Regions from separate parts of the Propionimicrobium sp. PCR01-08-3 genome, predicted to be linked through region 2. Evidence: predicted binding sites of a transcription regulator. Region 2 holds the regulator's gene; the other holds the start of a gene.
The links. Region 2 encodes HrcA, which represses chaperone genes, less so after heat shock. Its sites were predicted from a motif close to TTGGCACTCGNNNNNNNCGAGTGCCAA; they were not measured.

Region 1: groES (co-chaperone GroES) is a predicted target of HrcA. The motif match lies at 1,391-1,417, and genes of this name have one in related genera.

Annotation. Positions count from the first base shown of each region.
Region 1 covers NZ_CP127390.1:515,581-518,993, forward strand. The annotation lists gene QQ658_RS02515 (NUDIX hydrolase) at 1-188, shown strand, start outside; gene QQ658_RS02520 (THUMP-like domain-containing protein) at 185-1,363, shown strand; gene groES (co-chaperone GroES) at 1,493-1,789, shown strand; gene groL (chaperonin GroEL) at 1,801-3,396, shown strand.
Region 2 covers NZ_CP127390.1:943,305-946,717, forward strand. The annotation lists gene QQ658_RS04430 (inositol monophosphatase family protein) at 1-701, shown strand, start outside; gene hrcA (heat-inducible transcriptional repressor HrcA) at 967-1,980, shown strand; gene dnaJ (molecular chaperone DnaJ) at 1,994-3,202, shown strand; gene QQ658_RS04445 (16S rRNA (uracil(1498)-N(3))-methyltransferase) at 3,321-3,413, shown strand, end outside.

The DNA.
Region 1 (3,413 bases), 430 kb from region 2:
ACATCCCCGAACGCAATGCCGAAGGGCCGTTGGTGTGGCAGCCGATCTCGGGCCTCGCCGATCTGCCCATGTGGGAGGGCGATCGTTACTTCCTGCCGCAGACCTTCGACCCCGAGGTCGAGCAGTTCCACCTGGTCATTCCCTATCAAGACGGACGCCCACTCGGCTGGTCCGGTGTCGTCCGGTGATCGGGCAATCGTTCTGGAACGAGCGGCTGGAAGCCACCGAACTGGCGATGGCCGAAACCGATCCCGAATCGCTGGCCGCTGCATCGCGGCTGCGCGCCCACTTTGACGCGGACGTCGCCGCGTTCGCGCTCACCCAGGCCAGTCTGCGGCGTAAGGCCCGGACCAAATTCGGCGAGCGGGCAGCAGCGATGTGGTTCACCCGCGATGGGTTGGAGCAAGCCACGCGTCCCGCGGTTTCGGCTTGGCGAGCCGAGCGTTTCCGTGCAGCAGGCGTGCGCCGGGTGATCGATCTGGGCTGCGGCATCGGTGCCGACGCCCTCGGTTTTCTGGACGCCGGCTTGGAGGTCGTCGCGGTCGAAGCCGACCCGTTGACCGCCGAATTAGCTCGGGCCAATCTGCCCGGTGCGCAGGTGATCTGCGGGGACGCCGTCGAACTCGCTTCGAGGCTGCTGGCCGACGCCGATGAACATACCGCCATCTTCGTCGACCCCGCCCGGCGCACCGGTGCCGGACGCAGTTGGCGGGTCTCCGATTTCAGTCCGTCATGGGAATTCGTCCTCGGGCTGTTCGAGAGCGGACGCCCGGTCTGCGCGAAGCTCGGCCCGGGGCTGCCCCGCGAGCTCATCCCTGAGGGCGTCGAGGCCTGCTGGGTCTGTGATCATGGTGATGTTGTGGAGGCGGGGCTATGGAGGTTCGATAGCCCATCCGGTTCGGTCAGCGCGGCGGTTCTGCTGCCCGGAGAGCACCGCATCGAGGCGAGCCCCGTAGCGTCCAACATGCCGGTGGCGGAGCCTGGGCGTTTTATCCTCGAACCGGACGGGGCGGTGATCAGAGCACGGGCCATCGATCAGATCAGCCCGGCCACCTGGCTGCTGGGCCCCGGGGTCGCCTACCTGTCGAGTGACGAGCCGATCAGCACGGTCTTCGCGTCCTGCTTCGAGGTTTTGGAGACGCTCGACTTCCATCAGAAGACGCTGAAGGCCTGGGTGCGCGACAACGAGGTCGGCGTGCTGGAGATCAAGAAGCGTGCGGTCGACATCGATCCCGCCCGGCTGCGCCGCACGGTCAAGCCCAAGGGCCCGAACCAGGCGACCTGGGTCATCAGCCCCACCGTCGACGGGACGCGCGTGCTCGTCTGCCGCCACGGCATCTCGTCTGGCACTCGGCTTGTGTGAGTGCCAACGGCGGGGCTAATGTGGTTTTTGGCACTCGACCAGGTCGGGTGCCAACGATCGGAACGGCACCGCGACGACGTCCCGTTCGTACTGCAACGTGACACCTAGACAACAGAAAGGGGTTTGAACGTGGCAACCACGATCAAGCCGCTCGAGGACCGCATCCTCGTTGAGCCTCTCGAGGCCGAAACCACCACTGCTTCGGGTCTGGTCATTCCGGACACCGCCAAGGAGAAGCCGCAGGAAGGCAAGGTCGTCGCCGCCGGACCCGGTCGCATCGACGACAAGGGCAACCGCGTGCCGATGGACGTCAAGGAAGGCGACGTCGTCATCTTCAGCAAGTACGGCGGCACCGAGGTGCGTTACGACGCCACTGACTACCTGCTGCTCAACGCCCGCGACATTCTCGCAGTCGTCGAGAAGTGAGGCGCTGATTCATGGCTAAGCAGCTTCAATTCGACGAGGAGGCACGCCGCTCTTTGGAGCGTGGCGTCGACACCCTCGCCAATACCGTCAAGGTGACGTTGGGCCCCAAGGGCCGCTACGTCGTCCTCGACAAGAAGTTCGGTGCGCCCACCATCACCAACGACGGCGTGACCGTCGCCAAGGAAGTGGACCTCACCGATCCCTACGAGAACCTCGGCGCTCAGCTCGCCAAGGAGGTCGCCACCAAGACCAACGACGTGGCCGGCGATGGCACCACCACCGCGACCGTGCTGGCACAGGCACTGGTACACGAGGGCCTGCGGGCCGTCGCATCCGGCGCCAACCCGGTCGGCCTGAAGCGCGGCATCGACAAGGCCGTCGGCCTGGTGACCGACGAGCTGCACTCGGCAGCCCGTGAGGTCGAGTCGACCGCCGACATGGCGAGCGTCGCCACCATCAGCTCCCGCGACGACGAGATCGGCGAGATCATCGCGCAGGCCTTCGACAAGGTCGGCAAGGATGGCGTCATCACCGTCGAGGAGTCGAACACCCTGGGTACCGAGCTCGACTTCACCGAGGGCATGCAGTTCGACAAGGGCTATATCTCCGCCTACTTCGTGACCGACCAGGACCGTATGGAGGCCGTCTTCGACGATCCCTACATCCTGATCAACCAGGGCAAGATCTCCAACATGAACGAGCTGCTGCCGATGCTCGAAAAGGTCATCGCAGCGCACGGCCAGCTGGTCATCATTGCCGAGGACGTCGACGGTGAAGCGCTGTCGACCCTGGTGGTCAACAAGATCAAGGGCACCTTCAGCGCCGTTGCCGTCAAGGCTCCGGCCTTCGGCGATCGCCGCAAGGCCATGCTGCAAGACATCGCGACCCTCACCGGTGGCCAGGTCGTGGCCCCCGAGGTCGGCCTCAAGCTCGACCAGGTGGGTCTCGAGGTTCTCGGACGCGCCCGTCGCGTCGTCGTGAACAAGGACAACACCACGATCGTGGACGGCTCCGGAGACCAGGAAGAGGTCAAGGCTCGCGTCGAGCAGCTGCGTGCCGAGATGGAGCGCACCGAGTCGGATTGGGATCGTGAGAAGCTCGCCGAGCGTGTTGCCAAGCTCGCCGGTGGCGTCTGCGTGATCAAGGTCGGCGCCGCCACCGAGGTGGAGCTGAACGAGAAGAAGCACCGCATCGAGGATGCCGTCTCGGCCACCCGCGCGGCCATCGAAGAGGGCATCGTCGCCGGTGGTGGCGCGGCCCTGGTGCACGCCGCCAAGGTGCTGGAGAGCGTCCAGACCGACAACAAGGACGAGCAGGTCGGCATCCAGACCGTCCGCAAGGCCCTCGTCGAGCCGTTGCGCTGGATCGCTGAGAACGGCGGTGTGCCCGGCTACGTGATCGCAGCCAAGGTTGCCGAACTCGGCGCCAACGAGGGCTACAACGCCAAGACCGGCGAATACGGCAACCTGATCGATCAGGGTGTCCTCGACCCGGTCAAGGTGACCCGTTCGGCACTGGCCAACGCGGCCTCGATCGCGTCACTGCTGCTCACCACCGAAACCTTGGTGGTCGAGAAGAAGGACGACGAGGACGAGGACGACAAGTAGTCGCTGACTTCGCATCA
Region 2 (3,413 bases):
ATCGCGAATCCGAGGCTTTGCTCACGAAGGAACTCGTGGCCCGCAACCCCGGCTGCCTGATCGTGGGGGAGGAAGCCACCTTCGCCGACCCGAACATTCCCGGCGGCCTGGGATCGGCGGAAATCGCATACACCGTGGATCCCGTCGACGGCACCGGGAACTTCGTGAGAGGAAACCCGCACTACGCGGTGATGATCGCCGAGATCAGGCGCACCGAGGTGACTCGCTCGTGGATTCTGCACCCCGAGAGCGGGGACGCGTTCGTGGCCGAAAAGGGCTCCGGTGTCACTCGCAACGGCGAGCGGCTCGCCACCCCCGCACCATCGCGGCCTTCAGCAGATGGTGCCGAGGACGGCGGCGCGTCCATGCAACCTCTCAGGGCCGGAGGCACCAAGAAGGTATGGCGGTGCTTCGATTCCTCCGACGGTTTCGCGGAGCCCATCGGATCGAATTTCTGCGCCGGATTCGACTACCCTCAACTGCTCACCGGGGGCGCCGACTTCTTCGTCTACCGCAATCCGAAGCCGTGGGATCACCTGCCCGGCTTACTGATGCTTTCGGAGCTCGGCGGGGTCATCAGCCAAGTCGACGGCCAGCCCTACGGGCCCGCGAGCAGAAACGCCGAGGCCATCTGTTGTGCGCCGAATCCCGGCGTGGCCAAGTATGTGACCGGACGCTGGAGGGGGCCGGCCGATAAGTGAGCTCGCCGGCGGCGATTCCATGAGTGACGAAGAATGAGCGCACTCAGTGATTTTTTGGACGTGTCTTGGCTCAGGTAGGGATGTGGCGGGCCACCCCGGTGCGCGCATTCGAAGGTCGTTCAGGTCTGCTGCTGGTGAATCGGCGACGGCAAGGACGCTCCGGCTGGCGTTACTCGGTGTCCGGGGTAATATTGGCACTCGGAATTGCTGAGTGCCAGTAGCCTGTGGGTCAGGCCGAGGCCAGTTCTGCGCGAGGGAGGGAACGATGGACGACCGAAAGCTGAAAGTGCTCGGCGCCATCGTCGCAGACTTCGTCGCGACCCGTGAGCCCGTCGGCTCCAAGGCGCTTGTCGACCGGCACAGCCTCGGTGTCTCGCCGGCGACCATCCGCAATGACATGGCCGTCCTCGAAGAGGAGGGCTATCTCGCTCAGCCGCATACCAGCGCCGGACGCGTGCCCACCGACAAGGGGTACCGGCTTTTCGTCGACCGGTTGGCGACCGTCAAGCCGCTCTCGGGTGCGGAACGGCGAGCAATCTCGACATTCCTGGCCGGCGCAATCGACGTGGACGACATCGTCCATCGAACGGTGCGCCTTCTCGCGCAGCTCACCCGCCAGGTCGCGATCGTGCAATACCCGGTGTCCAGTGCGGCGACGGTGCGGCACGTCGAGGTGATCAGCTTGAGCCCTGACCGGGTACTGGTGATCCTGATCGATTCGACCGCACGAATCGATCAGCATTCGGTGCTGGTCGACGCCCATACCGAAGACGAGTTGGAAACATGGCGCGACCAACTGAACGCGGCGATCGCGGGCAAGAAGCCGAAGCAGGCCGATGCCGCGCTGGCCGAGATCGAGGCGACGGAAGGCTTCGACCAGCAACGGTTCGGACGCATCACAGCCGCGCTGCACGCCATGGTGGCCAACGATCCGTCAAGCGAAGTGGCCGTGGCAGGAATGCCGAACCTGATGCGCTACGGCGCGTCCCATGAACGTTCCATCGGCCCGGTGCTGGATGCACTGGAAGAGCAGGTCGTGCTGCTGCGTCTATTGGACGACGCGGTCGGCGACCACTCCGGCGATGTGACCGTGCGGATCGGGCAGGAGAATCCGTACGTGCCGCTGCACAGCACATCGCTGGTGGCAAGCGAATACGGTTCCGACGAGGTCTGGGCGTCGCTCGGAGTCGTCGGACCGACATCAATGGATTACCCGTCAACAATTGCGGCCGTGCGGGCCGTCGCCCGCTACGTCGGACGATTCCTGGCAGAAGGATGAACGAGAACAACTGATGAGCAACCCTGACTACTACCAGGTACTGGGCGTCTCCCGGGACGCATCCGCCGACCAGATCAAAAAGGCTTACCGCAAGATGGCCATGAAGGTGCATCCCGACGTGGCCACCGATCCGGACGCGGAAGAGAAGTTCAAGCAGGTCAACGAGGCCTACGAGGTGCTCAGCGACCCGAACAAGAAAGCGGCCTTCGATCGCGGCGGCGACCCGATGAGTCACGGAGCCTCCGGCGGTGACCCGTTCGCCGGCATGGGCGGATTCTCCGGGTTCAGCTCCGCCGGCGGCGGGTTCGACATCGGCGACCTCTTCGGCGCGATGTTCGGCCAGGCGCCAGGCGGTCGTGGTCCGAAGTCACGGGTGAGTCGCGGTCAAGATCAGCTGGTGCGCACCAAGTTGACTTTGCCCGAGGCCGTATTCGGGGTGACGAAGCCGGTCACCTTCAACACCTATCTGATCTGTGAGACCTGTAACGGTTCCGGATCGAAGGACGGACGCGATCCGGTCACCTGCACTCAGTGTCACGGCCGTGGCGAGATTATCGTCTCGCAACGCTCGATTCTCGGCGAGATCCGTACCTCGCAGCCTTGCCCGGCCTGTCAAGGCTTCGGCAACATCATTCCCGAACCGTGCCCCGAGTGCTCGGGCCATGGCCGGGTGTCTCAGCAGCGCACGATCAACGTGAAGATCCCCGGCGGCGTCGACACCGGAAACCGCGTGCACCTGCAGGGCCAGGGCGAGATCGGGCCGGGTGCGGGGCCCGCAGGTGACCTGTATGTCGAGATTCAGGTCATGCCGCACGACACCTTCCGCCGCGATCGCGACAATCTGGAGATGGTCATCAGGCTGCCGATGTCGCTGGCGGCTCTCGGCACCGAGATGGACATCGACACCCTGGAGTCCGAGCTGCCCGACTGCCCCGAGGAGAACCGCAAGGTGCATCTCGATGTGCCGCCCGGCACCCAATCGGGTACCCGCCTGACGATCAAGGGCCACGGGGTGCCGAGCTTGCGGGCGAACCGCCGCGGCGAGAACCCGCGCGGCGATCTCGGGGTGACCATGCTCGTCCAGACCCCGACGAAGCTCGACGCCGAGCAGCGTGAGCTGCTCGCTCAACTCGCCCAGATGCGCGGCGAGGGAAGTCCCGAGGTGCTGAGCAAGTCGGAAGAAAAGGGATTCTTCAACCGGTTGAAAGACGCCTTCCAGTAAGTCTCCCTCGCGGGGCATTGGGAGCAGTGCTGGCAAGTGTGATCGGCGGTCAGGCAGTGGGTTCACTACCCGCTGATGGAGGCCCGCGGTCGCCCCGAATACGTGGAAGGCATGAATCATGACTGACCCGTTGTACCTCGCTGAGCTATCTGACGACATGCGAATCGGTGAGTCTATCGAGGTCACCGATGATGAGGGTCGCCACGCGGCT